Regions from separate parts of the Franconibacter pulveris genome, predicted to be linked through region 2. Evidence: predicted binding sites of a transcription regulator. Region 2 holds the regulator's gene; each other region holds the start of a gene.
The links. The regulator PurR, encoded in region 2, represses purine synthesis genes. The targets are predictions, from matches to a motif close to CANGCAAACGTTTGCNTG.
Positions count from the first base shown of each region.

Region 1: purH (bifunctional phosphoribosylaminoimidazolecarboxamide formyltransferase/IMP cyclohydrolase) is a predicted target of PurR. The motif match lies at 6,256-6,273, and genes of this name have one in related genera.
Region 3: purM (phosphoribosylformylglycinamidine cyclo-ligase) is a predicted target of PurR. The motif match lies at 2,279-2,296, and genes of this name have one in related genera.
Region 4: purT (formate-dependent phosphoribosylglycinamide formyltransferase) is a predicted target of PurR. The motif match lies at 5,686-5,703, and genes of this name have one in related genera.

Region 1 covers NZ_CM165555.1:303,452-311,477, reverse strand. Annotated here, with positions in the region: gene ACU4F7_RS01575 (acetyltransferase) at 1-164, shown strand, start outside; gene ACU4F7_RS01570 (YjaA family stress response protein) at 155-550, opposite strand; rRNA gene rrf (5S ribosomal RNA) at 726-841, opposite strand; rRNA gene ACU4F7_RS01560 (23S ribosomal RNA) at 933-3,837, opposite strand; tRNA gene ACU4F7_RS01555 (tRNA-Ala) at 4,024-4,099, opposite strand; tRNA gene ACU4F7_RS01550 (tRNA-Ile) at 4,135-4,211, opposite strand; rRNA gene ACU4F7_RS01545 (16S ribosomal RNA) at 4,280-5,821, opposite strand; gene purH (bifunctional phosphoribosylaminoimidazolecarboxamide formyltransferase/IMP cyclohydrolase) at 6,396-7,985, shown strand; gene purD (phosphoribosylamine--glycine ligase) at 8,001-8,026, shown strand, end outside.
Region 2 covers NZ_CM165555.1:2,021,659-2,029,684, forward strand. Annotated here, with positions in the region: gene mdtK (MdtK family multidrug efflux MATE transporter) at 1-996, opposite strand, end outside; gene ACU4F7_RS09625 (riboflavin synthase) at 1,232-1,882, shown strand; gene cfa (cyclopropane fatty acyl phospholipid synthase) at 1,929-3,077, opposite strand; gene punC (purine nucleoside transporter PunC) at 3,375-4,577, opposite strand; gene punR (DNA-binding transcriptional activator PunR) at 4,686-5,597, shown strand; gene purR (HTH-type transcriptional repressor PurR) at 5,614-6,639, opposite strand; gene cydH (cytochrome bd-I oxidase subunit CydH) at 6,934-7,023, shown strand; gene ACU4F7_RS09655 (MFS transporter) at 7,285-8,026, shown strand, end outside.
Region 3 covers NZ_CM165555.1:3,497,279-3,505,304, forward strand. Annotated here, with positions in the region: gene ACU4F7_RS16520 (DnaA inactivator Hda) at 1-33, opposite strand, end outside; gene uraA (uracil permease) at 128-1,417, opposite strand; gene upp (uracil phosphoribosyltransferase) at 1,500-2,126, opposite strand; gene purM (phosphoribosylformylglycinamidine cyclo-ligase) at 2,359-3,396, shown strand; gene purN (phosphoribosylglycinamide formyltransferase) at 3,396-4,037, shown strand; gene ppk1 (polyphosphate kinase 1) at 4,212-6,272, shown strand; gene ppx (exopolyphosphatase) at 6,279-7,820, shown strand; gene ACU4F7_RS16555 (sensor domain-containing phosphodiesterase) at 7,853-8,026, opposite strand, start outside.
Region 4 covers NZ_CM165555.1:2,914,100-2,922,125, forward strand. Annotated here, with positions in the region: gene copD (copper homeostasis membrane protein CopD) at 1-140, opposite strand, end outside; gene yobA (CopC domain-containing protein YobA) at 145-519, opposite strand; gene ACU4F7_RS13760 (DNA polymerase III subunit theta) at 668-898, shown strand; gene exoX (exodeoxyribonuclease X) at 1,033-1,695, shown strand; gene ptrB (oligopeptidase B) at 1,692-3,749, opposite strand; gene ACU4F7_RS13775 (tellurite resistance TerB family protein) at 3,836-4,501, opposite strand; gene yebF (protein YebF) at 4,621-4,968, opposite strand; gene ACU4F7_RS13785 (YebG family protein) at 5,288-5,611, opposite strand; gene purT (formate-dependent phosphoribosylglycinamide formyltransferase) at 5,743-6,921, shown strand; gene ACU4F7_RS13795 (bifunctional 4-hydroxy-2-oxoglutarate aldolase/2-dehydro-3-deoxy-phosphogluconate aldolase) at 6,969-7,607, opposite strand; gene edd (phosphogluconate dehydratase) at 7,670-8,026, opposite strand, start outside.

The DNA.
Region 1 (8,026 bases), 1.7 Mb from region 2:
CCCATGCGCTTTCTTATGCCCCTGAACTGACAACCGACGTTAATGAACAGAACGCGCAGGCAGTCGTTTTTTATCAGAATATGGGATTCAACATTACGGGACGCAGCGAAAGAGACAGCGAAGGCAGGCCATATCCTCTGCTGCACCTTCGCTATCAGCGCTGATTTGTGCTTTGCGCAAGCAACGCTCGCACGGCATCGTCAGTTCGCGACTGCACAGCGCAGGCTACCACCATTTGACGATATCGCATAGCCGATGCGCCGGCTGCCATTTCCATGATGGCGCGCTCCTCAACCTGTGACAACCCGCCCTCGTTAAGCTCCAGCGCGTCGATAACGATGTCGTATCGTCGGCGGCGGACAAACCGGTCCAGCAGGCCTTGTGGCTTAACCTGCTCAATCAGGTCCCGTAAAACTTTTTCTGCAGCGAAGAAGGCGCCGATAAGGATACGCTGGTTACTGAATGAGCCATGACCCACCGCTTCCCGTCCGGTATCAAGATCGCGCAGACTCATACGATTTTTACGAATGGTGACGTACAGGATATTCATAAAGCTGCCCTGCTTTATTCTTTTTAATTAAAGGTGATGATTGTATCGGGCAACAGGGCAATGTGCGAAGTTTTGTTGATTTATCAGGCGTGAGTATAGAGGCAGGAAAAGGCGTGGCTGTACCGCTGAAAAGCAAAAAGCCCATCCGTGAGGATGGGCTTTTCACCTGTTTGATGCCTGGCAGTTCCCTACTCTCGCATGGGGAGACCCCACACTACCATCGGCGCTACGGCGTTTCACTTCTGAGTTCGGCATGGGGTCAGGTGGGACCACCGCGCTACGGCCGCCAGGCAGATTCTGTTCACTCACCGCTTGCGCCATGAGTGGTTATCCGTCACAAGCTGAATTTCTCAAATGCACGCCAAAACATCTTCGGCGTTGTAAGGTTAAGCCTCACGGTTCATTAGTACCGGTTAGCTCAACGCATCGCTGCGCTTACACACCCGGCCTATCAACGTCGTCGTCTTCAACGTTCCTTCAGGAGACTCAAAGTCTCAGGGAGAACTCATCTCGGGGCAAGTTTCGTGCTTAGATGCTTTCAGCACTTATCTCTTCCGCATTTAGCTACCGGGCAGTGCCATTGGCATGACAACCCGAACACCAGTGATGCGTTCACTCCGGTCCTCTCGTACTAGGAGCAACCCCCCTCAATTCTCCAGCGCCCACGGCAGATAGGGACCGAACTGTCTCACGACGTTCTAAACCCAGCTCGCGTACCACTTTAAATGGCGAACAGCCATACCCTTGGGACCTACTTCAGCCCCAGGATGTGATGAGCCGACATCGAGGTGCCAAACACCGCCGTCGATATGAACTCTTGGGCGGTATCAGCCTGTTATCCCCGGAGTACCTTTTATCCGTTGAGCGATGGCCCTTCCATACAGAACCACCGGATCACTATGACCTGCTTTCGCACCTGCTCGAGCCGTCACTCTCGCAGTCAAGCCAGCTTATGCCATTGCACTAACCTCCTGATGTCCGACCAGGATTAGCTGACCTTCGTACTCCTCCGTTACACTTTGGGAGGAGACCGCCCCAGTCAAACTACCCACCAGACACTGTCCCCACGCCGGATCACGGCGCCAGGTTAGAACATCAAACATTAAAGGGTGGTATTTCAAGGTTGGCTCCACGCAGACTGGCGTCCACGCTTCAAAGCCTCCCACCTATCCTACACATCAAGGCTCAATGTTCAGTGTCAAGCTGTAGTAAAGGTTCACGGGGTCTTTCCGTCTTGCCGCGGGTACACTGCATCTTCACAGCGAGTTCAATTTCACTGAGTCTCGGGTGGAGACAGCCTGGCCATCATTACGCCATTCGTGCAGGTCGGAACTTACCCGACAAGGAATTTCGCTACCTTAGGACCGTTATAGTTACGGCCGCCGTTTACCGGGGCTTCGATCAGGAGCTTCTCTTGCGATAACCCCATCAATTAACCTTCCGGCACCGGGCAGGCGTCACACCGTATACGTCCACTTTCGTGTTTGCACAGTGCTGTGTTTTTAATAAACAGTTGCAGCCAGCTGGTATCTTCGACTGGTTTCAGCTCCGCGAGCAAGTCGCTTCACCTACGCACCAGCGTGCCTTCTCCCGAAGTTACGGCACCATTTTGCCTAGTTCCTTCACCCGAGTTCTCTCAAGCGCCTTGGTATTCTCTACCTGACCACCTGTGTCGGTTTGGGGTACGATTTCGTGTTACCTGATGCTTAGAGGCTTTTCCTGGAAGCAGGGCATTTGTTGCTTCAGCACCGTGGTGCCTCGTCATCACGCCTCAGTGTTAAAGTGAACCGGATTTACCTGGAACACCCACCTACACGCTTAAACCGGGACAACCGTCGCCCGGCCAACATAGCCTTCTCCGTCCCCCCTTCGCAGTAACACCAAGTACAGGAATATTAACCTGTTTCCCATCGACTACGCCTTTCGGCCTCGCCTTAGGGGTCGACTCACCCTGCCCCGATTAACGTTGGACAGGAACCCTTGGTCTTCCGGCGAGCGGGCTTTTCACCCGCTTTATCGTTACTTATGTCAGCATTCGCACTTCTGATACCTCCAGCAGACCTCACAGTCCACCTTCGACGGCTTACAGAACGCTCCCCTACCCAACAACACACAGTGTTGCTGCCGCAGCTTCGGTGCATGGTTTAGCCCCGTTACATCTTCCGCGCAGGCCGACTCGACCAGTGAGCTATTACGCTTTCTTTAAATGATGGCTGCTTCTAAGCCAACATCCTGGCTGTCTGGGCCTTCCCACATCGTTTCCCACTTAACCATGACTTTGGGACCTTAGCTGGCGGTCTGGGTTGTTTCCCTCTTCACGACGGACGTTAGCACCCGCCGTGTGTCTCCCGTGATAACATTCTCCGGTATTCGCAGTTTGCATCGGGTTGGTAAGCCGGGATGGCCCCCTAGCCGAAACAGTGCTCTACCCCCGGAGATGAGTTCACGAGGCGCTACCTAAATAGCTTTCGGGGAGAACCAGCTATCTCCCGGTTTGATTGGCCTTTCACCCCCAGCCACAGGTCATCCGCTAATTTTTCAACATTAGTCGGTTCGGTCCTCCAGTTAGTGTTACCCAACCTTCAACCTGCCCATGGCTAGATCACCGGGTTTCGGGTCTATACCCTGCAACTTAACGCCCGGTTAAGACTCGGTTTCCCTTCGGCTCCCCTATACGGTTAACCTTGCTACAGAATATAAGTCGCTGACCCATTATACAAAAGGTACGCAGTCACCCTCTTACGAAGGCTCCCACTGCTTGTACGTACACGGTTTCAGGTTCTGTTTCACTCCCCTCGCCGGGGTTCTTTTCGCCTTTCCCTCACGGTACTGGTTCACTATCGGTCAGTCAGGAGTATTTAGCCTTGGAGGATGGTCCCCCCATCTTCAGACAGGATATCACGTGTCCCGCCCTACTCATCGAGCTCACAGCCTGTGTGCCTTCGTGTACGGGACTTTCACCCTGTATCGTGCGACTTTCCAGACGCTTCCACTGACACACAAGCTGATTCAGGCTCTGGGCTGTTCCCCGTTCGCTCGCCGCTACTGGGGGAATCTCGGTTGATTTCTTTTCCTCGGGGTACTTAGATGTTTCAGTTCCCCCGGTTCGCCTCGTTAGCCTATGTATTCAGCTAACGATAGTGCAACGGATTGCACTGGGTTTCCCCATTCGGACATCGTCGGTTATAACGCCTCATATCAGCTTACCGACGCTTTTCGCAGATTAGCACGTCCTTCATCGCCTCTGACTGCCAGGGCATCCACCGTGTACGCTTAGTCGCTTAACCTCACAACCCGAAGATGTTTCCTGAGAATCATCATCGTGCTGCAAGCATTTGAGAGACTCGAACATATCGTGCGTCATTCCTTATTACGGAGGAATGCGACGACATGTCGTTTCAATTTTCAGCTTGTTCCGGATTGTTAAAGAGCAAATACTTCGCAGTATACTCACCGAGTACACTCTGAAGTGATGGTGGAGCTATGCGGGATCGAACCGCAGACCTCCTGCGTGCAAAGCAGGCGCTCTCCCAGCTGAGCTATAGCCCCATACAGTAGTTAAAACCTCTGCAACTCAAAAGAGTTGGTAGGCCTGAGTGGACTTGAACCACCGACCTCACCCTTATCAGGGGTGCGCTCTAACCACCTGAGCTACAAGCCTGTAGAGGTTTTACTGCTCGTTTTTCGTCAGACAATCTGTGTGAGCACTTCAGGGAGGTATCTTTAAGGTAAGGAGGTGATCCAACCGCAGGTTCCCCTACGGTTACCTTGTTACGACTTCACCCCAGTCATGAATCACAAAGTGGTAAGCGCCCTCCCGAAGGTTAAGCTACCTACTTCTTTTGCAACCCACTCCCATGGTGTGACGGGCGGTGTGTACAAGGCCCGGGAACGTATTCACCGTGGCATTCTGATCCACGATTACTAGCGATTCCGACTTCATGGAGTCGAGTTGCAGACTCCAATCCGGACTACGACGCACTTTATGAGGTCCGCTTGCTCTCGCGAGGTCGCTTCTCTTTGTATGCGCCATTGTAGCACGTGTGTAGCCCTGGCCGTAAGGGCCATGATGACTTGACGTCATCCCCACCTTCCTCCGGTTTATCACCGGCAGTCTCCTTTGAGTTCCCGGCCTAACCGCTGGCAACAAAGGATAAGGGTTGCGCTCGTTGCGGGACTTAACCCAACATTTCACAACACGAGCTGACGACAGCCATGCAGCACCTGTCTCAGAGTTCCCGAAGGCACCAATCCATCTCTGGAAAGTTCTCTGGATGTCAAGGCCAGGTAAGGTTCTTCGCGTTGCATCGAATTAAACCACATGCTCCACCGCTTGTGCGGGCCCCCGTCAATTCATTTGAGTTTTAACCTTGCGGCCGTACTCCCCAGGCGGTCGACTTAACGCGTTAGCTCCGGAAGCCACGCCTCAAGGGCACAACCTCCAAGTCGACATCGTTTACGGCGTGGACTACCAGGGTATCTAATCCTGTTTGCTCCCCACGCTTTCGCACCTGAGCGTCAGTCTTCGTCCAGGGGGCCGCCTTCGCCACCGGTATTCCTCCAGATCTCTACGCATTTCACCGCTACACCTGGAATTCTACCCCCCTCTACGAGACTCAAGCCTGCCAGTTTCAAATGCAGTTCCCGGGTTGAGCCCGGGGATTTCACATCTGACTTAACAGACCGCCTGCGTGCGCTTTACGCCCAGTAATTCCGATTAACGCTTGCACCCTCCGTATTACCGCGGCTGCTGGCACGGAGTTAGCCGGTGCTTCTTCTGTGAGTAACGTCAATCGCGATGCGTATTAAGCATCACGCCTTCCTCCTCACTGAAAGTACTTTACAACCCGAAGGCCTTCTTCATACACGCGGCATGGCTGCATCAGGCTTGCGCCCATTGTGCAATATTCCCCACTGCTGCCTCCCGTAGGAGTCTGGACCGTGTCTCAGTTCCAGTGTGGCTGGTCATCCTCTCAGACCAGCTAGGGATCGTCGCCTAGGTGAGCCGTTACCCCACCTACAAGCTAATCCCATCTGGGCACATCTGATGGCATGAGGCCCGAAGGTCCCCCACTTTGGTCTTGCGACGTTATGCGGTATTAGCCACCGTTTCCAGTGGTTATCCCCCTCCATCAGGCAGTTTCCCAGACATTACTCACCCGTCCGCCGCTCGCCGGCAAAGTAGCAAGCTACTTCCCGCTGCCGCTCGACTTGCATGTGTTAGGCCTGCCGCCAGCGTTCAATCTGAGCCATGATCAAACTCTTCAATTAAAGTTTGATGCTCAATGAATTAAACTTCGTAATGAATTACGTGTTCACTCATGAGACTTGCTAATCATTTATCGTCCGAAGACGTTAAGATATCGCAGCCCTGAGTGCCCACACAGATTGTCTGACAAATTGTTAAAGAGCAGTGCGACGCGGCATTCAGCCTGCTGTCGCGAGGTGGCGTATATTACGCTTTCCTCTTTCAGAGTCAACCCTTAATTTCAGGATTTTTTCTCTTCCGACTCACCGTCGCTGTGTGATGTTGTTCACCAGCGCCGTGTCGATGGAGGCGCATTATAGGGAGTTCTCTTTTCGTCGCAACAGGAAAATGACACAAAAATGACTGACTGCTGAATTCCCCAGCAAAACCCGCCCTTATACCCTTTTATATACAGAGTTATCCACAAACCCAGCTGAACCCGAAATTTTGCGAGCGCCGCGCAAACGTTTTCGTTACAATGTCACCCCGATGACAAGGATGCCCCTTTCGGGGCGTTAGCTGAGTTTTGCGAGAAGAAATGTGCAATATTCAGCTAACGCTCTTTGCAATGAACCAAAATCCAGGGGATTTAATACCATGCAACAACGTCGTCCTGTACGCCGCGCTCTGCTCAGCGTTTCTGATAAAGCCGGTATCGTCGAATTTGCCCAGGCGCTCTCTCAACGTGGCGTCGAGCTGCTCTCTACAGGCGGCACCGCGCGTCTGCTGGCGCAAGCGGGTCTGCCGGTCACCGAAGTCTCTGACTATACCGGTTTCCCGGAAATGATGGATGGACGCGTCAAAACCCTGCATCCCAAAGTACATGGCGGCATCCTCGGCCGCCGCGGTCAGGATGATGAGATAATGGCGCAGCACGCCATCTCCCCTATCGATATGGTGGTCGTCAACCTTTATCCCTTTGCCCAGACCGTTGCCCGTGAAGGCTGTACGCTGGAAGACGCGGTAGAAAATATTGATATCGGCGGCCCGACGATGGTCCGCTCCGCCGCCAAGAACCATAAAGATGTCGCTATTGTGGTTAAGAGCAGCGACTACGAAGCCATTATTAATGAGCTGGACGCGAACGAAGGCTCGCTCACGCTTGAAACCCGTTTCGACCTTGCGATTAAAGCTTTCGAGCATACCGCCGCTTATGACGGCATGATTGCCAACTACTTCGGCAGCCTCGTGCCCGCCTATCACGGTGAGACGAAAGAGCCAGCCGGTCGTTTCCCGCGCACGCTGAACCTGAGCTTTATTAAAAAGCAGGATATGCGTTACGGCGAGAACAGCCACCAGCAAGCCGCCTTCTATATAGAAGAAGAGATAAAAGAGGCTTCCGTTGCAACCGCGCAGCAGGTGCAGGGCAAAGCGCTCTCTTATAACAACATCGCAGACACCGACGCGGCGCTGGAATGCGTAAAAGAGTTTAGCGAACCGGCCTGCGTCATCGTTAAACATGCCAACCCGTGCGGCGTGGCGGTGAGCAACTCTATTCTGGAAGCTTACGACCGCGCCTATAAAACCGACCCAACGTCCGCCTTCGGCGGCATTATCGCTTTCAACCGCGAGCTGGATGCGCAAACCGCGCAGGCAATTATCTCCCGCCAGTTTGTAGAAGTGATTATCGCCCCGTCCGCCAGCGAAGAAGCGCTGAAAATCACCGCGGCTAAACAGAACGTACGCGTGCTGGTTTGCGGCGAGTGGCAATCCCGCGTAGCGGGCCTTGATTTCAAACGCGTGAATGGCGGGCTGCTGGTACAGGACCGCGACCTGGGCATGGTGACCGAAGGCGATCTGCGCGTAGTGACGAAACGCCAGCCGACCGAACAGGAACTGCGCGACGCGCTGTTCTGCTGGAAAGTCGCAAAGTTTGTGAAGTCTAACGCTATTGTTTATGCGAAAGAGAACATGACCATCGGCATCGGCGCGGGTCAGATGAGCCGCGTTTACTCGGCCAAAATCGCCGGCATTAAAGCGGGGGATGAAGGGCTGGAAGTAAAAGGCTCCGCCATGGCCTCTGACGCGTTCTTCCCGTTCCGCGACGGCATCGACGCAGCAGCAGCCGTAGGCGTGACCTGCGTGATCCAGCCGGGCGGATCTATTCGCGACGATGAAGTTATCGCTGCGGCAGATGAGCACGGCCTTGCAATGATCTTCACCGACATGCGTCATTTCCGTCATTAATCAGGGAGCGTAACAATGAAAGTATTAGTGATTGGCAACGG
Region 2 (8,026 bases):
AAAAATCGCGGTGACGACGGCCATGCAGACGCCGACGGCAATGCCCGTCCAGGCGGATGTCTGCGCATCCAGCGTCGATCCCTGACCCAGACGATATCCCACCCGAATGGTGACTGCCGCAGCAAGGGACATTGGCAAAACAAACATCAGCGAGCTGAAGTTAAGGGCTATCTGATGGCCGGCGACATCGACGATGCCGAGCGGAGAAACCAGCAGCGCCACGACGGCAAACAACGTAACTTCGAAAAACAGCGCCAGCGCAATCGGCAAGCCTAACTGCGTCAGGCGTTTAATGACCGCCCAGTCCGGTTTGCCGAAATGCTGCGCATGTTGAATATCGCGCATCGCGTGAGCGCGCTTAACATACAACAGCATGCTGGCGAACATCACCCAGTAAACGGCTGCGGTCGCCACGCCGCAACCCACGCCGCCAAGCTCCGGCATACCGTAATGGCCGTAGATAAAAATGTAGTTAACCGGAATGTTCACCAGCAGACCGATAAACCCAATCACCATACCGGGTTTGGTTCTTGCCAGGCCTTCACACTGGTTACGCGCCACCTGGAAACATAAATAACCCGGCGTCCCCCAGAGCAGCGCCCGCAGATAACCGACCGCTTTATCCGCCAGTTGCGGGTCGATATTATGCATGGCGTGAATGATATAGCCGGCGTTCCACAGCACGACCATCACCAGTACGGATACCATACCGGCAAGCCAGAAGCCCTGGCGCACCTGATGCGCGATGCGGTCGCGGCGACCGGAGCCATTAAGCTGCGCGATGGTTGGCGTAAGCGCCAGCAGCAGGCCGTGGCCAAAAAGAATGGCTGGTAGCCAGATAGAGGTACCGATAGCGACGGCGGCCATGTCGGTGGCGCTATATCCGCCCGCCATAACCGTATCGACAAATCCCATCGCCGTCTGGGCGATTTGCGCAAGGATCACCGGGATTGCCAGTGCTAATAACTGACGCGCTTCGATGAAATACTTCTGCACGTGAACACCTGTATTTTGTAGTTATTTGAAAGACAAAAAAGCCGCCTTAACTGGCAGCAAGAAGAAATTGCAGGGGAATGAGTCAGACTATTGTAGCGGGAGTTCACTATTAAGCCAGTGAAATAATGCGCTATTCCCGCTACAGGCTGGCAAGGAGAATTTCCAACTGTTATTGTGCTCAATATGCAGGTGGCGGCGAAAAACCGCCGTTTTATCGAATTCAGGAGTGGTTAATATGTTTACAGGCATTGTGCAGGGCACCGGTAAAGTGGTCGCCATTGATGAAAAACCGAACTTTCGCACCCACGTTGTGGAGTTGCCGGAGGCGCTCCTGCCGGGGCTGGAGACCGGCGCCTCGGTTGCGCACAACGGCTGTTGCCTGACTGTCACGGAAATAAACGGCAACCGCATCAGCTTCGACTTAATGAAAGAAACGCTGCGCATCACTAACCTGGGCGATTTACAGGAAGGCGACGTGGTGAACATTGAGCGAGCCGCGAAATTCAGCGATGAAATCGGCGGTCATTTAATGTCCGGGCATATTATGACTACGGCGGAAGTCGCTAAAATCCTGACCTCGGAAAATAACCGGCAGATCTGGTTTAAATTACAGGACCCGACGCTGATGAAGTATATTCTGCACAAAGGCTTTATCGGCGTGGATGGCATTAGTCTGACGGTGGGCGAGGTGACGCCGACGCGTTTTTGCGTCTATTTAATTCCTGAAACGCTGCAGCGTACAACGTTAGGGGCGAAAAAGCTGGGGCAGCGCGTGAATATTGAAATCGACCCGCAAACGCAGGCGGTTGTGGATACGGTCGAGCGCGTATTAGCAAGCCGCGAAGCGGCAGCCGCAGCGCTGGCGGTTAACGAAGAACCTAAATAAGTAAAATCTTAATAAAAATAAACCCCGGGCTTACCGGGGTTTATTTTTAGCGGGGGACGCGCAATCCGTTTTCAATGCCGCGGCTGAAGACCACCTGCCAGAGTTGAATATCCCGGGCGCGGAATGCGCCAGCGCAGGCGTTCAGATAATAAACGAACATCCGCTTAAATCGCTCGGAATAGTTATCTGCAATTTCCGGCCAGGCGTTCAGGAAACGCTCATGCCAGGCCATCAGGGTCTTATCGTAATCCGCGCCGAAATTATGCCAGTCTTCCATCACGAAATGGCGCTCGCTGGCGTCGGCAATTTGCCGCACGGAAGGCAGGCAGCCGTTCGGGAAGATGTATTTATCGATCCACGGGTCGACATTGTTATCGGTTTTACGCGAACCAATAGTATGCAGCAGGAAAATACCGTCCGGCTTGAGGTTGCGGTCGGCCACGTCAAAATAGGTAGCGTAATTTTTCGGGCCGACATGTTCGAACATCCCGACAGACACAATGCGGTCAAACGCATCGTTCAGGTCGCGATAATCCTGCAGCAGGATCGTCACATCCAGCCCCTGGCAGCGCGCCTGCGCCATTTTCTGCTGTTCAGCGGAAATGGTGACGCCCACCACGGAAACGCCGTAATTACGCGCGGCAAACTCCGCCAGCCCGCCCCACCCGCAGCCGATATCCAGCAGGCGCATCCCAGGCTGCAATTGCAGCTTGTCGCAAATCAGCTTCAGCTTATTGTTCTGGGCGTCGACGAGATTATCCGCTTCTTTCCAGTAGCCGCAGGAATATTGCATGTGCGGGTCGAGCATGCGGGTAAAGAGATCGTTGCCGAGGTCGTAGTGCTCTTTGCCGACAATCCAGGCGCGTTTTTTCGACTGCAGGTTAACAAGGCGGGCGCCAAGAATGCGCAGCGTATCTTTGAAATGGTGGGGCAGCTGTTTTTCCAGCCCGGCGCGCAGCACTTTGGTAAAGAACTGGTCGAGTCTTTCGCACTCCCACCAGCCATCCATGTAGCTTTCGCCAAGACCCAGCGAACCTTCCTGCAAAACGCGTTTAAAGAAATTGGGGTTTTTAACCTGTATATCAGAGGGGGCGGGGCCGTTAATGATTATGCCGGCCCGGTTGAGCATTTCGCTTGCTATGCGATACCACTCATTGTCCCGGATGCTGACTTCTTCTATACACGATGAACTCATAGCTTCTCCATCACCTGTGTGATCAGAACCTTCAAACAGCGTAGTCGCAATTTGAGGCTTGTGAGAAATCTCACGGACTAATCCGCGTGCCTGATATCCGACGTAGAACAGAGGAAGGGAGAATACCCTTGCCAGAAAAGCCTTCCATAGCAAAACGGGAGCGCTCCGGCTCCCGTTACTGCATAATATTTATGAGATTTATTGCAAAGCCGCGAATCAGTATAGGCGGCAAATTCTGATGATTCAACCGAATATTGTTAGCAACCTAATTACACAAATGTGACATTATCGATGCCGTTATGATGCGTGTGACGAAGAAGGCGCGTGTTGTCGCTCAGTTTCCGCCCTCTTTTGCCCCCGCATTTTATAGCCCCAGCCCACCAGCAGCACCGTCGCTAACATCACGCTGGTGGTGGAAAGCAGCGGCGCGGCGACCAGCCAGGAAACCAGCAGACTGGCGATAAAACAGAGCCCCAGTTGCAGCGTATTCTGCAACGCCGCCGCGCGACCGGTAGCCTGTGGGAACGGCTGTAGCGCCGCCGCCACGACAATCGGATAGATAGCGCCATTCGCCATCGCCATCAGGCAGAAGGGAATGAGCAGCATCGTCAGAGTCGCGTTTTCATACAACCCCACCGCCCAGGTCGCCGCCACGCTCAGGGCAAACGCTATCAGCAGCCAGGGCAGCAGCCGCGCGCCCGGCAAGCGTTGCAGCGCAGCGCGGCAGCCATAGCCGCCGATAAGAAAGGCAATCGTCTGCGGCACATAACTTAAGCCAATTACAGCAGGGCTGTAGCCCATTTCACTAAGAATAAAGGGTGAGCCGGTCAGCCAGGCGAAAAAGCTGGCGGAGCAGGCGGCGTAGATAAGCACATTGCCGCGATAAGCGGATGAGCGCAGCAGGGTGCCAAAGCGGATTTTTTCCGCCTGCGGCTCAGCATGAGGTTTTACTCGCGGCTGCAGGCGCAGTGCTGGCAACATCAGCAGCAGCGTCACGGCGAACAGTACGACGAAAATGGCCCGCCATTCGAAATGGTTCAGCAGCCAACTGCCCAGCAGCGGCGCCAGAGCCGGAGAAAGCCCCACCAGCGGCATAATCGTCGCGAAAATACGATTAACGCGGTGCGCCGGGTAGTAATCCGTGACCAGCGCCTGCCAGATAACCGCGGCGGCGCACACGCCTACCGCCTGCACGAAGCGCAACGCCAGCAGCGCCGCCGCGTTTTCCACCCACAGCATACCTATGCAGCCGACGGCGAAAATGGCGAGGCCCGTCAGCAGAACGGGACGACGGCCAAAGCGGTCTGAAAGCGGTCCCCAGATCAGCTGCGCCACGGCGAAACCCGCCAGAAACAGGCTCAGGGAGGCGCTGATTGCCGCCGCCTGCGTTTGCAGATCCTGCTGAATAGCGGCGAAAGCGGGCAGATACATATCGGTCGCCAGAAAGCCGAGCACGCTAAGCCCGGCCAGCCAGACAAGAAAAATTTTCGAGGGTTGCATAAGTTCCTCTTATGACGCTTTAACGAAGACCGCGAGTGTAAAGAGTGCAGCCTGCAATGTGAAACGCTAATATTTGGCGATTGCATTCAAAAATTTTGCAGGCATAACATGTGGTCCGAATATTCTCTGGAAGTGGTTGATGCGGTTGCTCGCAGCGGGAGTTTCAGCGCGGCGGCGCAGGAGCTGCACCGCGTGCCCTCAGCCGTGAGCTATACGGTGCGGCAACTGGAGGAATGGCTGGCGGTGCCACTCTTCGAGCGCCGCCATCGTGACGTAGTGCTCACGCCCGCCGGCGCCTGGTTTTTAAAAGAAGGGCGCTCTGTTATCAAAAAAATGATGATCACGCGTCAGCAGTGCCAGCAAATAGCCAACGGCTGGCGCGGGCAGCTTTCTATCGCTGTCGATAACATTGTCCGCCCCGAACGCACCCGCCAGCTGGTGCTGGATTTCTATCGGCATTTTAATGATGTCGAACTGAAAATTTCGCAGGAGGTTTTCAACGGCGTCTGGGACGCGCTGGCGGATGAACGCGTGGAGGTGGCGATTGGCGCGACGCAGGCGATTCCGGTAGGCGGCCGCTACGCGTTTCGGGATATGGGCATGTTGAGCTGGCATTGCGTGGTGGCAAGCCAGCACCCCCTTGCGCAACAGAACGCGCCGCTTAGCGACGACCAGCTGCGCGAATGGCCCTCGCTGGTGCTGGAGGATACGTCGCGTTCGCTGCCCAAGCGCATTACCTGGCTGCTGGATAACCAGCGTCGGGTGATTGTGCCGGACTGGCCTTCGGCGGCGGATTGCCTGAGCGCGGGTCTGTGCGTCGGCATGGTGCCTTCGCATTTCGCGCGCCCGTGGCTTAAGCGCGGCGAGTGGCGAGCGCTGACGCTGGAAAACCCGTTCCCGGACGCTGCCTGCTGCCTGACGTGGCGGCAAAACGACGCCTCGCCAGCGTTGCAGTGGCTACTGGCGTATCTGGGAGACAGCGAGACGTTGAATCGGGAGTGGTTGCGGGAGCCGGATTAGCCGGCCCCCGAAGGGATCAGCGGCGATAGTCGCGGAACGGACCGTCCGCCACGGAGCGGCGTTCAATCAGACGCGGATGCACTTCAATGGTCTGCGACTCTTCACGCTTGTTGACAATACGGTCCAGCAGCATGTTGAACGCCGTCTGGCCGAGGGTCTCTTTCGGCTGGTGAATAGTGGTCAGCGCCGGGCTGAAATAGCGGGCGTTGCGCACGTTGTCATAGCCAATAATAGAAATATCGTGCGGTACGCGCAGCCCCATCTCGTCGGCGGCGCAAATCGCGCCCATCGCCATGATATCGCCGCCGCAAAAGACTGCGGTGGGGCGGTGCGGCTGCGAAAGCATCTGCTGCATGGCGCGATAGCCCGATTCCGGCTCGAAGTCGCCCTGGACAATCCAGTTTTCCGGCATCGAGATCATCGCTTCCTTCAGCGCCTTCATAAAGCCCGCCAGGCGGCCTGCGCCGGTGTTGCGCTCAAGCGGTCCCGGGATAACGCCGATTTCGCGATGGCCGCGTTCGATTAAATAGCGCCCGGCGATGTATCCGCCCTGGAAGGCGTTATCGACTACCGAGTCGGTGAAGTCCGCTTTCGCCTCGCCCCAGTCCATCACCACCATAGGAATGTGACGGTACTCTTCCAGCATGCTGAGCAGCGATTGCGGGTATTCGGAGCACATCACCAGCAGACCGTCGACGCGCTTTTGCGCCATCATCGACAGGTAAGCGCGCTGTTTTTCCAGGTTGTTATGGGCGTTGCCAAGAATCAGCGTGTAACCCTTGGCGAAACAGCTGTTTTCCACCGCTTCGATGATCTCTGCGAAATAGGGCGCTTCGCTGCTGGTGGCGAGCAGACCGATGGATTTGGTGTGGTTAACCTTAAGACTGCGCGCCACGGCGCTCGGCGAGTAGTGCAGTTCTTTAATGGCCGCCCATACCGCGTTGCGCGTCTCTTCCGCGACAAAACGGGTTTTGTTAATTACATGTGATACGGTTGTAGTGGAAACGTTTGCTCGCTTCGCGACGTCTTTAATTGTTGCCATTAGTTGTCACTCCAGACCATGCCCTAACTTCCTGAAAAAACGTTGGTTAAACGTTTGCCTACGCTACCCCCTTGCGGCAACGAAAACGTTGCATCAGGCCGGGAAAAGCCAGTTCGGCTGGAAGGAGAGGGGGGTAATGGCCGGTACATAATAAATTAGCCGAGAATTTTGGCCGATCTTGCGCAAAAGGGGAAGAGGGAAAACGCATATCAGACTAAATCAAAGAGGATTTTTGCGTCCGACTATGTAAAAATGAAGCGCACCCGCTTTTTGTAGGGTTAAAAAGGAGAACAAATGAGTACCGAACTGAAATTTTCGCTAGTCACCACCGTCGTTGTGCTGGGTCTGATTGTGGCTTCGGCGCTGACGGCGGTAATGCACTGATTCGCTTGCCGGGAGAGGGGTTAACTTTCCCTCTCCTCATCATTTTTCCTTATAAATCCCCACGTTGTCCTTTCTTTTATTGCCCGTTCGGGTAATCATTAGCAAATAACAAAAAAGCTACACCCTTAACAAAATCGCAAATATCTTTTGCGATTCTTGTGACTTCTGTCCCAAAGCTATATCTGACATGCTGATTGGCATTCCGTTCTTGTCAGTTGCGCAACAGCCGCTGACGCTCTCTCGTTTTGTCTGGAGTTTTGCATGAGAGTTAATTTTCCTTTACTGGCGCTGGCGATTGGCGCTTTTGGTATCGGCACCACCGAGTTCTCGCCGATGGGGTTGCTGCCGGTTATCGCGAAAGGCGTTGATGTGTCTATACCCGCCGCCGGCATGTTGATTAGCGCCTATGCGATAGGGGTGATGGTTGGCGCGCCGTTGATGACGCTGCTGCTTTCGCACCGCTCGCGCCGCAACGCGCTTATCTTCCTGATGGCGATTTTTACCGTCGGCAACGTCCTCTCGGCCATTTCGCCGGATTACGGCACGCTGTTGGCGTCGCGCATCCTCACCAGCCTCAACCATGGCGCTTTCTTTGGGCTGGGTTCCGTCGTGGCGGCAAGCGTGGTGCCGAAACATAAGCAAGCGAGCGCGGTGGCGACCATGTTTATGGGATTGACTATCGCCAACATCGGCGGCGTGCCTGCGGCGACCTGGCTTGGCGAAGTTATCGGCTGGCGCATGTCATTCCTGGCGACGGCCGGGCTGGGCGTCGTCTCTATGATAAGCCTCTTTTTCTCCTTGCCGAAAGGCAGCGCGGGCGAGCGCCCCGATGTTAAGAGCGAACTGGCCGTGCTGATGCGCCCGCAGGTGGTCAGCGCGTTGCTGACGACGGTGCTTGGCGCCGGCGCGATGTTTACGCTTTACACCTATATTGCGCCAGTGCTGCATAAAGTGACCGACGCTACGCCTGCATTTATTACCGGCATGCTGGTGCTGATTGGCG
Region 3 (8,026 bases), 1.5 Mb from region 2:
GAGCGGCAAAGAGAGCTGTGCCGGAGTGTTCAGAGGGACCTCTTCAAAGGCTTACAGAAAAACGCGCTGAGTTTACCACAGAATCGTTTCGCTGTTGAACCGGGCGGATCGCCGCCCGGTATCAGGATCAGGAATGTTTTTCAGCCTGTTCATCCGCGTCCAGCACCACCTCTTCCGGGCGCAACACGCTGATAAGTTTGAAAATAAGGCTTAAACCTACGCCGACGATAGTCGCCAGCGCCATGCCTTTCAACTCCGCCGCGCCAACATGCACTTTCGCGCCGCTCACGCCGATAATCAGAATCACGGAGGTCAGGATCAGGTTCTGCGCTTTGCTGTAATCGACTTTGGATTCGATCAGCACGCGGATGCCGGAGGCGCCAATTACGCCGTAAAGCAGCAGCGAAACGCCGCCCATCACCGGCACCGGGATTATCTGAATCGCCGCGGCCAGCTTGCCGACGCAAGAGAGCAGAATGGCGATAATAGCCGCGCCGCCGATAACCCAGGTGCTGTAAACGCGGGTGATTGCCATTACGCCGATGTTCTCGCCATAAGTGGTGTTCGGCGTGGAGCCGAAGAAACCGGAAATCATGGTGGAGAAGCCGTTGGCGAACATCGAGCGGTGCAGGCCCGGGTCGCGCAGCAGATCTTTCTTCACAATGTTCGCCGTTACCACCAGGTGACCGACATGTTCGGCGATAACCACCAGCGCCGCAGGCAGAATGGTAAAGATGGCGAACCATTCAAAACGCGGGGTGTAAAACGTCGGCAATGCAAACCAGTGCGCCTGCTGGATAGGCGCGGTGTCCACAACGCCCAGCGCAAAAGAGAGCGCGTAGCCCGCCAGCACGCCAATCAAAATCGGGATAATGGCGAGGAAGCCGCGGAACAGCACGGAGCCGAATACCGTTACCGCCAGCGTTACCAGCGAGATGGTGATGGTCGTGGAATCCGCTGTCTGCCCTTGCGCCGGCAGCAAGCCTGCCATGTTGGCGGCGACGCCCGCCAGCTCCAGGCCAATAACGGCGACAATGGCGCCCATCGCCGCAGGCGGGAACATCACATCCAGCCAGCCGGTTCCCGCTTTTTTCACGATCAGCGCCACCAGGCAAAAGAGCGCGCCGCAGACGATAAAGCCGCCCAGCGCCATCTCATAACCGAGCGGCAGCAGCAGCAGCACCGGTGAGATAAAGGCAAAGCTTGAGCCCAGATAAGCGGGAATTTTTCCTTTACAGATAAAGAGATAAAGCAGCGTACCGATGCCGTTGAACAGCAGCACGGTAGCCGGGTTGATATGAAACAGGATTGGCACCAGCACGGTAGCGCCAAACATGGCGAACAGGTGCTGCAAACTAAGCGGGATAGTCTGTAAAAGCGGCGGTCTTTCACTTACCCCGATAGCACGGCGCGTCATAGTGTTTTCCTCAAGTGTCGTTGTGTGCAAATGTTATGTTGCTGGACCAAAAAAAAGCCGACTATCAAAGTCGGCTCATTTTTTATTTCGTACCAAATATCTTGTCGCCCGCGTCGCCGAGGCCCGGAATAATGTATCCGTGCTCATTCAGTCCTTTGTCGATAGAAGCGGTGTAAAGCTCAACGTCCGGATGCGCTTTTTCCAGCGCCGCGATGCCTTCCGGCGCCGCTACCAGCACCAGCACTTTGATGCTGCTGCAGCCCGCTTTTTTCAGCAGATCGATGGTGGCTATCATCGAACCGCCGGTCGCCAGCATCGGGTCGACCACCAGCGCCATGCGCTCGTCGATATTCGAAACCAGTTTCTGGAAGTAAGGCACTGGCTCAAGCGTGGTTTCGTCACGGTAGATGCCTACCACGCTGATGCGCGCGCTCGGCACGTGCTCCAGTACCCCTTCCATCATGCCAAGCCCGGCGCGAAGGATAGGCACTACCGTAATCTTCTTACCTTTAATCTGTTCGACTTCCACCGGGCCGTTCCAGCCTTCGATGGTTACTTTTTCGGTAGCCAGGTCGGAGGTCGCTTCGTAGGTCAGCAGGCTCCCGACTTCAGAGGCGAGTTCACGAAAGCGTTTGGTGCTGATGTCATGCTCGCGCATCAGGCCAAGCTTGTGTTTGACGAGTGGGTGTTTCACTTCCACGATCTTCATACTCTTTCTCCCCAGAAAAGTGGCTACCACAAAAAAAATCGCCGGATTATACCGCTTTTTCAAGCGCGCGCCATACGTAATGGGCTTGATCGCGATCAAGCGAACGGGAATCAGTCAGCCAAAGGCAGAAGCGCTTTCTCAAAGAGAAGGGGATAGCAAACGTTTGCCTTGGCTGTTAGAATTGCCGCGTTTTCTCTTATACCACCAACCGCAACCGCGTGGGGATTGTGCAGTGACCGATAAAACCTCTCTCAGCTATAAAGACGCCGGTGTAGATATTGACGCAGGCAACGCTCTGGTTGACCGCATCAAAGGCGTAGTGAAAAAGACCCGCCGCCCGGAAGTGATGGGTGGACTGGGCGGATTCGGCGCGCTGTGCGCTCTGCCGCAAAAATATCGCGAGCCCGTGCTGGTCTCCGGCACTGACGGCGTCGGCACCAAGCTGCGCCTGGCGATGGATCTGAAGCGTCACGACACAATCGGTATCGACCTTGTCGCCATGTGCGTTAACGATCTGGTGGTTCAGGGCGCCGAGCCGCTCTTTTTCCTCGACTATTACGCGACCGGCAAGCTGGACGTAGAGACGGCTTCCAGCGTGATTAGCGGCATCGCCGAAGGCTGCCTGCAATCGGGTTGCGCGCTGGTAGGCGGCGAAACCGCCGAAATGCCGGGCATGTATCACGGCGAAGATTACGACGTCGCTGGTTTTTGCGTAGGCGTGGTTGAAAAATCTGAAATTATCGACGGCGCAAAAGTGGCGGATGGCGATGTGCTGATAGCCCTTGGCTCCAGCGGCCCGCACTCCAACGGCTATTCGCTGGTGCGCAAAATCCTTGAGGTGAGCGGCGCGGACCCGCAAGCTACCGAACTGGAAGGCAAACCGCTGGCGGATCACCTGCTGGCGCCGACGCGCATTTATGTCAAATCCGTGCTGGAGCTGATTGAGAAAGTCGATGTGCATGCTATCGCCCACCTGACCGGCGGCGGCTTCTGGGAGAATATTCCGCGCGTGCTGCCGGATAACACCCAGGCCGTTATCGACGAATCGTCATGGCAGTGGCCTGCGGTGTTTACCTGGCTGCAGCAGGCGGGCAACGTCAGCCGTCACGAGATGTATCGCACCTTCAACTGCGGCGTCGGCATGGTTATCGCCCTGCCCGCCTCTGAGGTGGACGGCGCGCTGCAACTGCTTAACAGCAAAGGTGAAAAGGCGTGGAAAATCGGTATCATCAACGCTTCTGATTCCGAACAGCGCGTGGTTATTGAGTAATGAAAAACATCGTGGTGCTTATTTCCGGCAACGGAAGCAATCTGCAGGCGATTATCGACGCCTGCGAGACAAAGCGGATTAACGGCGCCATCAAAGCGGTGTTCAGCAATAAGGCCGACGCGTTCGGCCTTGAGCGCGCGCGCGAGGCGGGCATTCCCGCCCATGCGCTGACAGCGGCGCAGTTCGCCAGCCGCGAAGCTTTCGACCGCGAGCTCATGCAGGAGATCGACGCCTACGCGCCGGACCTCGTGGTGCTGGCAGGCTATATGCGCATCCTCAGCCCCGATTTTGTCGCGCATTATCAGGGGCGGCTTATCAATATTCACCCTTCCCTACTGCCGAAGTATCCAGGTCTGCATACTCACCGCCAGGTACTGGAAAACGGCGACGAAGAGCACGGCACTTCGGTACATTTTGTCACCGACGAACTCGACGGCGGACCGGTTATTTTGCAGGCGAAAGTGCCGGTTTTCCCGGGCGACACGGAAGAGGAGATAACCGCCCGCGTGCAGCATCAGGAACACGCCATTTACCCGCTGGTAATAAGCTGGTATGTCGACGGACGTCTGGCGATGCGCGATGGCGCCGCCTGGCTGGACGGACTCCCGCTTCCCGCTCAGGGACACGCTGCAGACGAATGATAAAAAGGGCCAAATGGCCCTTTTTTCAATATGTTCAGTCCATTTTCGGCAGGCCGCGCGCTTTCTTGTCATACTTCTCTGGCACAGTTGGACATCGTGCGGCAATGCTCGCCATAATAGCGGCTGAGACGGATTTGCCACGTCCCGAGTGAATAAACCGGAGTGTGAGTAGTAATGGGTCAGGAAAAGCTATATATCGAAAAAGAACTGAGTTGGCTCTCTTTCAACGAGCGCGTGCTCCAGGAGGCGGCGGACAAAAGCAACCCGCTGATTGAGCGCATGCGTTTTTTGGGGATTTACTCCAACAACCTCGATGAGTTTTACAAGGTGCGCTTCGCGGAACTCAAGCGCCGTATCATCATTAGCGAAGAGCAGGGTTCACACTCACATTCCCGCCACCTGTTAGGCAAGATCCAGTCCCGCGTGTTGAAAGCGGATCAAGAGTTTGACGGCCTGTATAACGATCTGCTGCTGGAGATGGCGCGCAATCAAATTTTCCTCATTAACGAAAGACAGCTTTCTGAGAATCAGCAAACCTGGCTGCGCCACTATTTCAAACATTATCTGCGCCAGCACATTACCCCTACGCTTATCAACCGCGACACCGATCTCGTTCAGTTTCTGAAAGACGATTACACCTATCTGGCGGTGGAGATTATTCGCGGCGATGAAATCCGCTATGCGCTGCTTGAGATCCCCTCCGACAAAGTACCGCGCTTCGTCAACCTGCCGCCGGAAGCGCCGCGCCGACGTAAACCAATGATTCTTTTGGATAACATCCTGCGTTTCTGTCTGGAAGACATCTTTAAGGGCTTTTTCGATTACGACGCGCTCAACGCTTACTCCATGAAGATGACGCGCGACGCCGAGTACGATTTAGTGCATGAGATGGAGTCGAGCCTGCTGGAACTTATGTCGTCAAGCCTCAAGCAGCGTCTGACCGCTGAGCCGGTACGCTTTGTTTATCAACGCGATATGCCGGACGCGATGGTAGAAATGCTGCGCCAGAAGCTCTCTATTTCTCGCTACGACTCGATAATTCCAGGCGGTCGTTATCACAACTTCAAAGACTTCATCAGCTTCCCGAATGTCGGCAAAGCAAACCTGGTGAACAAGCCGCTGCCGCGCCTGCGTCATATCTGGTTTGATAAATTCCGCAACGGCTTTGACGCCATTCGCGAGCGCGACGTGCTGCTCTACTACCCCTACCACACTTTCGAACATGTGCTGGAGCTGCTGCGTCAGGCGTCGTTCGACCCAAGCGTGCTGGCTATTAAGATAAACATCTACCGCGTGGCGAAAGATTCCCGCATCATCGACTCCATGATCCATGCGGCGCACAACGGCAAAAAAGTGACGGTGGTGGTGGAGCTTCAGGCGCGCTTTGATGAAGAAGCGAATATCCACTGGGCGAAACGCCTCACCGAGGCGGGCGTGCATGTTATTTTCTCCGCCCCCGGGCTTAAAATTCACGCCAAACTGTTCCTTATCTCCCGTAAAGAGGGAGAGGAAGTGGTGCGTTACGCCCATATCGGCACCGGTAACTTTAACGAGAAAACCGCGCGCATTTATACCGACTACTCGCTGCTGACCGCCGATGCGCGCATCACCAACGAAGTGCGCCGCGTCTTTAATTTTATCGAGAACCCCTATCGCCCGGTGAGCTTCGACTACCTGCTGGTGTCGCCGCAAAATTCTCGCCGCCTGCTTTATGAGATGATAGACACCGAGATCGCCAATGCGCAGCAGGGCTTGCCTGCCGGCATTACGCTTAAGCTGAATAACCTCGTCGATAAAGGTCTGGTGGACCGGCTTTACGCCGCTTCGAGCGCCGGCGTGCCGGTAAACCTGCTGATTCGCGGTATGTGCTCGCTTCTCCCGCAGCTGGAAGGGCTGAGTGATAATATTCGTGTAATCAGCATCGTGGACCGCTATCTTGAGCACGATCGCATCTATATCTTCGAGCGCGGCGGCGATAAGCAGGTTTATCTTTCTTCCGCAGACTGGATGACGCGCAACATCGATTACCGTATCGAAGTTGCCGCGCCGTTGCTTGATCCTCGACTCAAGCAGCGGATCCTGGATATTATCGACATCTTGTTCAGCGATACGGTGAAAGCCCGTATTATCGATAAAGAACTGAGCAATCGCTACGTGCCGCGCGGCAATCGCCGGAAAGTGCGCGCGCAGCTGGCGATTTACGACTATCTCAAATCACTCGAGCAACCTGACTGATACTCTATGCCGATAAACTCACAAGCTCCGCGACCGCAGGAATTCGCTGCGGTCGACCTCGGCTCTAACAGCTTCCATATGGTCATCGCCCGCGTTGTGGATGGCGCGATGCAAATCATCGGACGACTGAAACAGCGTGTGCATCTGGCCGACGGGCTGGACGCCAATAATATGCTGACGGAGGAGGCCATGGAGCGCGGCCTCTCCTGCCTTTCGCTCTTTGCCGAACGGTTGCAGGGCTTCTCGCCCGCTAACGTCTGCATTGTTGGCACCCATACCCTGCGTCAGGCAGTTAACGCGCCGGAGTTTCTTAAGCGCGCTGAACAGGTTATCCCCTACCCCATCGAAATCATTTCGGGCAATGAAGAAGCGCGCCTGATTTTTATGGGAGTGGAGCATACGCAGCCAGAGCGCGGCCGCAAGCTGGTTATTGATATCGGCGGCGGCTCGACGGAGCTTGTTATCGGTGAAGATTTCGAGCCGCAGCTGGTGGAAAGCCGTCGGATGGGGTGCGTGAGTTTTGCGCAGCATTTCTTCGCCAATGGCGAGATAACGCCGGATAATTTCCGTCGCGCTCGTCTTGCGGCGGTGCAAAAGCTGGAAAGCCTCGCCTGGCAGTATCGCCTGCATGGCTGGAGCGTGGCGCTTGGCGCCTCCGGCACCATCAAAGCGGCGCACGAAGTGCTGCTGGCGATGGGCGAAAAAGACGGGCTTATCACGCCCGATCGTCTGGATAAGCTGCGTGATGAAGTGCTGAATTATAAAAGCTTCGCTTCTCTGACGCTGCCAGGGCTCTCGGAAGAGCGCAAGGCGGTATTCGTACCGGGGCTGGCGATTTTGTGCGGCGTGTTCGACGCGCTGGCGATTCGCGAATTGCGTCTTTCCGACGGCGCACTGCGCGAAGGAGTGCTGTATGAGATGGAAGGCCGTTTCCGCCATCAGGATATCCGCAGCCGCACCGCGCAAAGCCTTGCGAACCAGTACCATATTGACCGTGAACAGGCGCGTCGCGTGCTGGATACCACCACGCTGATGTATGAGCAGTGGCAAGCGCAAAACGCTAAACTGGCCAACCCGCAGCTGGCGGCGTTGCTGAAGTGGGCGACAATGCTGCATGAGGTGGGCCTTACCATCAACCACAGCGGCATGCACCGCCACTCCGCCTATATTTTGCAGCATAGCGACCTGCCAGGCTTTACGCAGGAACAGCAGGCTTTGATGGCGACGCTGGTGCGTTTTCACCGTAAGGCTGTCAAGCTCGATGAGCTACCCCGCTTTACGCTGTTTAAGAAAAAGCAGTATCTGCCGCTGATTCAGATCCTGCGTCTTGGCGTGTTGCTCAACAACCAGCGCCAGGCCACCACTACCCCGCCGACGCTGGTTCTTGAAACAGACGATAGCCACTGGACGCTGCGCTTCCCGCATGACTGGTTCAGCCAGAACGCGCTGGTCATGCTTGACCTTGAGCGCGAGCAGCAGTACTGGGAAGGGGTGACGGGCTGGCGGCTGACCATCGAAGAAGAGGCCAGCCCGGAAGTGGCGGCCTGATTCTTTTGAGAGGAGCGCATACGCGCTCCTTTTTAATTGCCTGCAACCAGCGATTCAAGCGGCAGCGGGTGGCCAATCAGAAACCCCTGCAGATAGTCGATGCCCAAAGACCGCACCAGTTCGCCCGTCGCCTCGTTCTCGACAAACTCCGCCACAATCTGCATCTTCTTCATGCGCGCCAGATGGCACATCGACTCGACAATCTG
Region 4 (8,026 bases), 890 kb from region 2:
CAGAACGCGGCGAGCCGCTTTTTCAGCGGCGGGCGCAGCGCAGCAGGCGCCAGCAGGCTGACACACAGCGTCGCGCCCAGCGCGAGCATTAGCGCCGCGAAGTGAATGAATCGCAACGCGACGAAGGCGGTTGGCAGCACGGAATTATTTGACCGTAAAGCGGTACTGGCCTTTGGTTTTATGGCTGTCGACGGAAACCACATGCCACTCAACCTGATAATCGCCCGGAGCGAGCGTCTGCGTTAGCGGCACGACCAACAGCCTGTCATCGTTCGCATCACGAGCAACCTTACCGGTGCTCACCGCTTTCCCCTCCGGGCCGGTGATTTTCACGCCGCTAAAGGCAGGTTCGATGCCTTCAGAAAAGCGCAGGCTCAGCGACTGCGGCGCCCGCTCTACCGTTGAGTCAGCCGCAGGCGTCTGCGCCTTTAAATGGGCGTGAGCGAAAGCGGCGGGCGCGGAAAACAGCGTAATCACAAAGGTGCAGAGACAGGCGGCGCGGGAAACAGAAAAGGCCATGCGATTCATTCCTTTTAGTTATGTGTCTGGCGCCAAGAATAACCCTGCCATCTGGTCAAGTCGAGCAAGCGGGCACGCAATGCTACATAAGCACTTGTCATCTGCTGCGGCTCGCAGTACCTTCACGCGGTTCAGAGAGGAGTTTGTTATGAAGCACAATCTTGCAAAGCTTCCCCAGGAAGAGATGGATAAAGTGAACGTCGACCTGGCGGCCGCAGGCGTCGCCTTTAAAGAGCGGTATAACATGCCGGTTATCGCCGAAGCGGTAGAGCGCGAGCAGCCTGAACACCTGCGCGGCTGGTTCCGCGAGCGGCTGATTGCCCATCGCCTCGCCTCGGTCAACCTTTCACGCCTGCCTTACGAGCCGAAGGTGAAATAAGGCTGCGCGCCCTTTTTCCTGCGCTTACACTGTTAGTCTTACTTTTGAGCGTTCTGCCTGTCGCTGTGCGAAAAGCGGAGGGTTGGCAGGGCGTTCTCGTTGCATTACGCTACGTTTTTTCGGCGGAGAGGACCATGCTGCGCGTTATAGATACCGAAACCTGCGGTTTACAGGGCGGCGTTGTGGAAGTGGCGTCGGTCGATATTATTGATGGCCGCATCGTCAATCCCATGAGCGACCTGGTCTGCCCTGACCGCCCCATCAGCCATCAGGCGATGGCCATTCACAAAATCACCGAGGCGATGGTCGCGGACAAGCCCGTTATTGAAGAGGTGATCCCCCGTTATCACGGCAGCCCATGGTATGTGGCGCATAACGCCAGCTTCGACAGGCGCGTATTGCCGGAGATGCCCGGCGAATGGATCTGCACCGTTAAGCTGGCGCGCCGCCTGTGGCCTGGCATCAGCTACAGCAATATGGGCCTGTATAAATCGCGCAAGCTGAGCGTCGAGACGCCCGCCGGGCTGCACCATCACCGCGCGCTGTTTGACTGCTATATCACCGCCGCGCTGCTGCTGGAGATAATGAACGTCAGCGGCTGGACGCCGGAAGAGATGGTGAACATTACCGGTCGCCCCGCGCTGGTCGCCTCGCTTCCTTTTGGCAAATACCGCGGTCAGCCGGTTGAAGCCATTGCCGAGCGCGACCCGGGCTACCTGCGCTGGATGCTCAATAACATCAAGGACCTGAACCCCGATCTGCGCATGACGCTCAGGCACTATCTTGAACAGGATTAACCGGCTTTGCCCGGTAGCGTCCCCTGCGCCAGCGCGACCAGGAAAGCGTATTCCATCGCCACCCCTTCGTAGGATTTAAACCGGCCAGACTTCCCGCCGTGGCCGGAATCCATATCGGTGCAGAGCAGCAGCAGGTTATCGTCGGTTTTCAATTCACGCAGCTTCGCCACCCATTTCGCCGGCTCCCAGTATTGCACCTGGGAGTCGTGCAGGCCGGTAGTCACTAGCAGGTGCGGGTAGCTCTGCGCTTTGATTTGATCATAGGGGCTGTAGCTTTTCATGTAGTGGTAGTACGTTTCCTCTTTCGGATTTCCCCACTCTTCAAACTCACCGGTCGTCAGCGGGATAGACTCATCCAGCATGGTGGTGACCACATCGACGAAAGGCACCTGGGCGATAACGCCTTTAAACAGCGCCGGCCTTTCGTTGATTACCGCCCCCATCAGCATCCCGCCTGCGCTGCCGCCCATGCCGAACAGGTTGCGCGGGTCGCCATAGCCATGCTCCACCAGCGCGTCGCAGACATCGAGATAATCATTAAAGGTGTTTTTCTTCTTGAGGAATTTGCCCTCTTCATACCAGCGCTGACCCAGTTCGCCGCCGCCGCGGATGTGGGCGATGGCGTAAACAAAGCCGCGATCGAGCAGGCTCAAACGGCTGGCGCTGAAATCGGCGTCAATACTGGTGCCGTAGGAACCGTAGCCATAGACCAGCAGCGGGTTACGCCCGCGCTGGAAATGCTTTTTATGATAAACCAGCGAAACGGGCACTTCCTCGCCGTCGCGCGCGGTGACCCAGATATGTTCGCTGCGGTAATTGCTGGCGTCGAAACCGGCGACGTCGGTCTGTTTTAATACCCTGCGCTCGCCGGTGTCCATATCCAGCTCAAAGAGCGTATCCGGCGTGGTCATTGAAGAATAGCCGTAGCGCAGCCGCGACGTATGCGGCTCGGGGTTGAAAGCAAGCCAGGTGACATAGGCCGGGTCGTCAAAAGCGATGCCGGTAACTTCCCGCGTTTTGCGGTTTATTTGCCGCAGGCTGGTCAGGCCGCGCTGGCGCTCTTCCACTACCAACCAGTCGGTAAAGAGCGTAAAGCCCTCCAGCATGATCTGCTCGCGCGGGGGAATAAGCACTTCCCAGCGCTGTTCGTTGCGCAGCTTGCTGCGATAAAGACCGAAGTTTTTGCCGTCGCGGTTTGAGCGAATATAAAAAGTGTGCTGGAAGTGGTCGATGCTGTATTCGTGATCCTTACGGCGCGGCAGAAAGCAGAGCGTCGGCGCATCCGGCAACTCGGCGTCCACCAGCAGGACTTCCGTGGTGGTGGCGCTGGCGAGGTAAATTTCAATGAAATGTTGCGAGGTGGTTTTATGGACGCTGACATAAAACGTCTCATCTTTCTCCTCGTAGATCATCTCATCTTCGCTTGCCGGCGTCCCTACCGTGTGCCGCCAGACCTGGTAGGGCAGCAGCGTTTTGGCATGCTTTTTTACGTAGTACAGCGTGCGGGAGTCATTCGCCCAGACGAAGCTTGGCGTCACGTTCTCCAGCACCTCGGGGTACCAGTTGCCCGTTTCCAGATTGCGAAATCGCAGGCCATATTGCCGCCGGGAGAGGAAATCTTCCGCCAGCGCCAGGGTGGTGTTGTCCGGCGTAATGTCGAACCCGCCGAGCGTGTAGAACTCGCTGTGGGCGGCGCGCTTATTGCCATCCAGCAGCGTCTCCCACTCATCCCATTCAGAGAGCAGCACGGACTGACGCTGGTGGATGGCGTATTCGCAGCCTGTTTCGTACACCTGGCGGTAGCGATAACCATTTTTGACATAGGGCGCCGAAACGTCGCGCTGCGGGATGCGGTTGACCATTTCGCCGAGCAACCGTTCCTGCAGCGCTTCCTGCGTCACCATAACGCTGCGCCCGTAATCGTTCTCCGCGTGCAGATAATCCAGCACGTCAGGGTCGGATCGGGCGTCGTCACGCAGCCAGTAATAGTTATCGATTCGCGTATCGCCATGCTGCGTGATGGCGTGAGGTATTTTTTTAGCTTGAGGTGGCATGTCGTTGTTCTTTTCGGTTAACACACTGTAAGGGTGGCAAAACCCCAGCGTGTTGCAAGCGAAACATGCCTAAGATTAAGACTTCTTTACGATGGCGGCAGCGCTTTTTTCTGCTCGCGGATGTCGTTTTCTATCTCTTCGCGCACCTCCTGCGGGATTTTCAGGGCGTCGCCTAAGGCATTGAGATAGCTGCGCTCCATAAAGTGATCGACATCGATTACCGCGCAGCTCAGGTACCAGATCTCCAGGGCTTCCTCTTCATCGCGAATATCCTGCGCCAGTCGCGCCGGATCGAGCGGCTGATCGATAGCCTGCTGCACCACCGCCCTGCCCTCGCCTTCAACGCCTGCTTCGCGAAGCTGCCGTTCAATGGCGGCCCGCTCCTGGTCATCAATATGCCCGTCGCTTTTGGCGGCGAACACCAGCGCCGTAATCAGTCGTTCCGCCCGCCGGTCGAGCGAGGCGACAGGTTTGCCGTAATCGGGCTCGTCCTGATGCGCCGCGCGGATTTTGTCTTTGTACTTGTTCCACAGCACCGTGCCCGCCACCGCGCCGCCGCCCACCATCAGCGCGCCGGTGCCGTATTTCGAAAGCAGCTTGCGGGAAGATTTGCTTGCCACCAGCAGCCCAGCCAGGCCGCCCAGCGCGCCGGGAGTGAGCAGTTTGCCAAGGCCGCTTTCGCCGCTCTGGGTTTTATTGCCGCTGCTGATAGTGCCAAGCATTGACTGAAGTTGGTTCATCCAGTTGGTCATGACTGTCCTCTGCTGTTGGGGGGTATCCCGAAAGCGTAAGCGAGCAGGCGTCAAGAAATGTCTGGAAGGGCAAAGAGAGGGAAAAGAATCGGGCAGGAGCGGCTGCTCCTGCCGCGCAATTAAAGCTGGTAGTGGGCTTTGCCCGCTTTGCAGTCGACGGTGACGGTATAGTGAATGTCTCTGTTTTTACCGCGTACCGTCAGCGGCACTTTCCACTTTTCATCCTTGCCGGTTATCTCCTTGCTGTTAATCCAGGCCACCGGGTCCGCCTGGCCCAGCGTCTTCTGGTCATCCGCCCAGCGCACAATGCGGTTTTGCAGGTAATCGCGCTTCACGCTGGCGGCGATAGTTTGCGCATTCGCGCCCTCGCATTTAGGGAACGGCACCTCGCGCGGGTCATCGGCATGGGCGGCGCAGGCGCTGCCAAGGAGCAAAGCGCAGGCTAAAAGATTCCTCTTTTTCATCATTATTACCCTCCACTGTTGGTACAGAGAAAGCCTGGTATAAAACCAACGGAGCGCAAGGGTTTGAAGGCGGCTTTGAGAAATAGCCTTATTAATTACAGGGAGGCGCCAGAAAAGCGCAGAGCGACAGGAGAGCGGAGAGCGGAGAGCGGAGAGCGGAGAGCGGAGAGCGGAGAGCGAAGAGCGAAGAGCGGAGAGCGGAGAGCGAAGAGCGGAGAGCGAAGAGCGAAGAGCGAAGAGCGAAGAGCGAAGACAAGAAAGGTAAAGCAGAGGAGGCCCCATCAGGCCAGCGCGCCGTAGCGCGCTACGCCTCATGCGGATATCAGGCGGCTTTGGTGCGCTTACGCGCCGCGCTTAACGCCACCGCGCCGTTTTCATCGCTTTCAGCCGGCGCTGACTCGCCATTTTCCTGCGGCAGACGACCGGTACGCACGATAGCGCCCAGGCTGTCTTTGTTTTCCGCCATCCACAGCGCGAGCTGCTCGGTCTGCCCCTCTTCCAGGGTTATCGGCGCATGCTGCAGCCAGCCTTCCAGTGCCTCGGCGAGATCGAGCATTTTGTCCCAGGCATCCGCTTCCTTTTTACTGGCAAATGACATTTTTTCCACACCCTCACGGATTACGACGTATTTAATTTCTACCGCCATTTTTGAACCCTCATTACTGTGTATTTATACAGTATAACGCATTCATCTTTGGCATGCAAATGCCTGTTACTGCAAGCGCAATCGTTTTCGTTTATACTCCGGCCAATTTCCTGCATAGCGAGAAAACTATTATGGCTCTATTAGGAACCGCGCTGCGTCCGGCAGCGACGCGCGTCATGCTGCTTGGGGCGGGCGAACTGGGCAAAGAAGTGGCTATCGAATGCCAGCAGCTTGGGGTTGAGGTGATTGCGGTAGACCGCTACGCCGATGCGCCAGCCATGCACGTTGCGCACCGCAGCCATGTCATCAATATGCTGGACGCGGCGGCGCTCAAAGCGCTGGTGGCGAAAGAGATGCCGGACTATATCGTGCCGGAGATCGAAGCCATCGCGACGGATATGCTGATTGAGCTTGAACAGCAGGGTCAGCGCGTAGTGCCCTGCGCGCGCGCCGCGAAACTGACCATGAACCGCGAAGGCATCCGTCGTCTCGCCGCCGAAGAGCTTAAACTTCCTACCTCCAGCTACCGTTTCGCCGACAGCGAAGCCGCTTTTCAGGCCGCCGTTGAAGAAATCGGCTTTCCCTGCATCGTTAAACCGGTGATGAGCTCATCCGGCAAAGGCCAGAGCTTTATTCGCGGGCCGGAACAGCTTGAAAAAGCCTGGCAATATGCCCAACAGGGCGGCCGGGCAGGCGCGGGACGAGTGATTGTTGAAGGCGTAGTGGAATTTGACTTCGAAATTACGTTACTGACCGTGAGCGCGGTCGACGGCGTGCATTTCTGCTCGCCGGTAGGCCATCGTCAGGAAGAGGGCGACTACCGCGAGTCCTGGCAGCCGCAGCAGATGAGCGAAGCCGCGCTGGCGCGCGCGCAGGAAATAGCGCGTGACGTGGTGCTGGCGCTGGGGGGCCACGGCCTGTTCGGCGTGGAGCTGTTTGTCTGCGGCGACGACGTCGTTTTCAGCGAAGTCTCCCCTCGCCCGCATGATACCGGCATGGTAACGCTGATTTCGCAGGATTTATCGGAGTTCGCGCTGCACGTGCGCGCCTTCCTCGATTTGCCGGTCGGCGGCATTCGCCAGTATGGCCCGAGCGCCTCGGCGGTTATCCTGCCTGAACTGGTGAGCGAAAATGTGCAGTATGACAATGTTGACGCCGCACTGGGCGCCGGGCTGCAGCTGCGCCTGTTCGGCAAGCCGGAAATCAACGGCACGCGCCGCCTGGGCGTCGCGTTAGCCACTGGCGAAACGGTTGACGACGCCATTACTCGCGCCAAAGCGGCAGCCGCCGCCATCCGCGTCAAGGCATAAAAAAAGCCCCGTTCAACGGGGCTTTCTTCTTACTGTCGGGCAAAGGGTTAGTTGGCGCCTTCAACCGCTTCGCGAGCCAGTTTAGTAATGCGATCCCAGTCGCCCGCTTCCATCGCGTCGGCTGGCACCAGCCAGGAGCCGCCGATGCACAGTACGCTTTTCAGCGCCAGGTAGTCGCGGTAGTTAGCCGGAGAGATGCCGCCGGTCGGGCAGAAACGCACCTGAGAGAACGGGCCTGCGATAGCCTGCAGCGCTTTGGTGCCGCCATTGGCTTCCGCCGGGAAGAATTTGAACTCTTTCAGACCGTAGTCCATGCCCAGCATTAACTCAGAAACGGTGCTGATACCTGGGATCAATGGAATAGTGCCTTCGGTGGCGGCTTTCAGCAGCGGCTCGGTAAGGCCAGGGCTGATGGCGAACTGCGCGCCCGCTTCAGTTACCGCTTTAAGCTGCTCTGCGTTCAGCACGGTGCCTGCGCCGATGATTGCATCCGGCACTTCTTTAGCGATAACGCGGATAGCTTCCAGCGCGCATTCGGTGCGCAGGGTGACTTCCAGCACGCGCACGCCGCCTGCCACCAACGCTTTCGCCATCGGCACAGCATGTTCCAGCTTGTTGATAACAATGACCGGCACAACCGGACCGGACTTCAGGATCTGTTCAGCACTTGTCTTCCAGTTTTTCATCAGTGGATCTCTCACGCCATTTAATTAAATTCGGTGTGGTGCGGTCTGCCGCGCACCCGGTGTTAAAAAGCGATGCAGGTTGCCCCCTGCTCCGCGCCGGACAGTTTTTCACGCAGCGCGCCAAACAGCTCACGCCCCGTTCCCACGCGCTGGGCGCTGAGATCGGGATGGTAAGCTTCGCGACGCGCCAGCTCTTCATCGTCCACCAGCAGTTGCAGTTCGCCGGTTTGTCCGTTTACGCGGATCAGATCGCCGTCGCGCACTTTCGCCAGCAGCCCGCCATCCCAGGCTTCAGGCGTAACGTGGATGGCGGAAGGAACCTTGCCGGAAGCGCCGGAGAGGCGACCATCCGTGACCAGTGCGATTTTGAAACGGCGGTCCAATAATACACCAAGTGGCGGCATAAGTTTATGTAATTC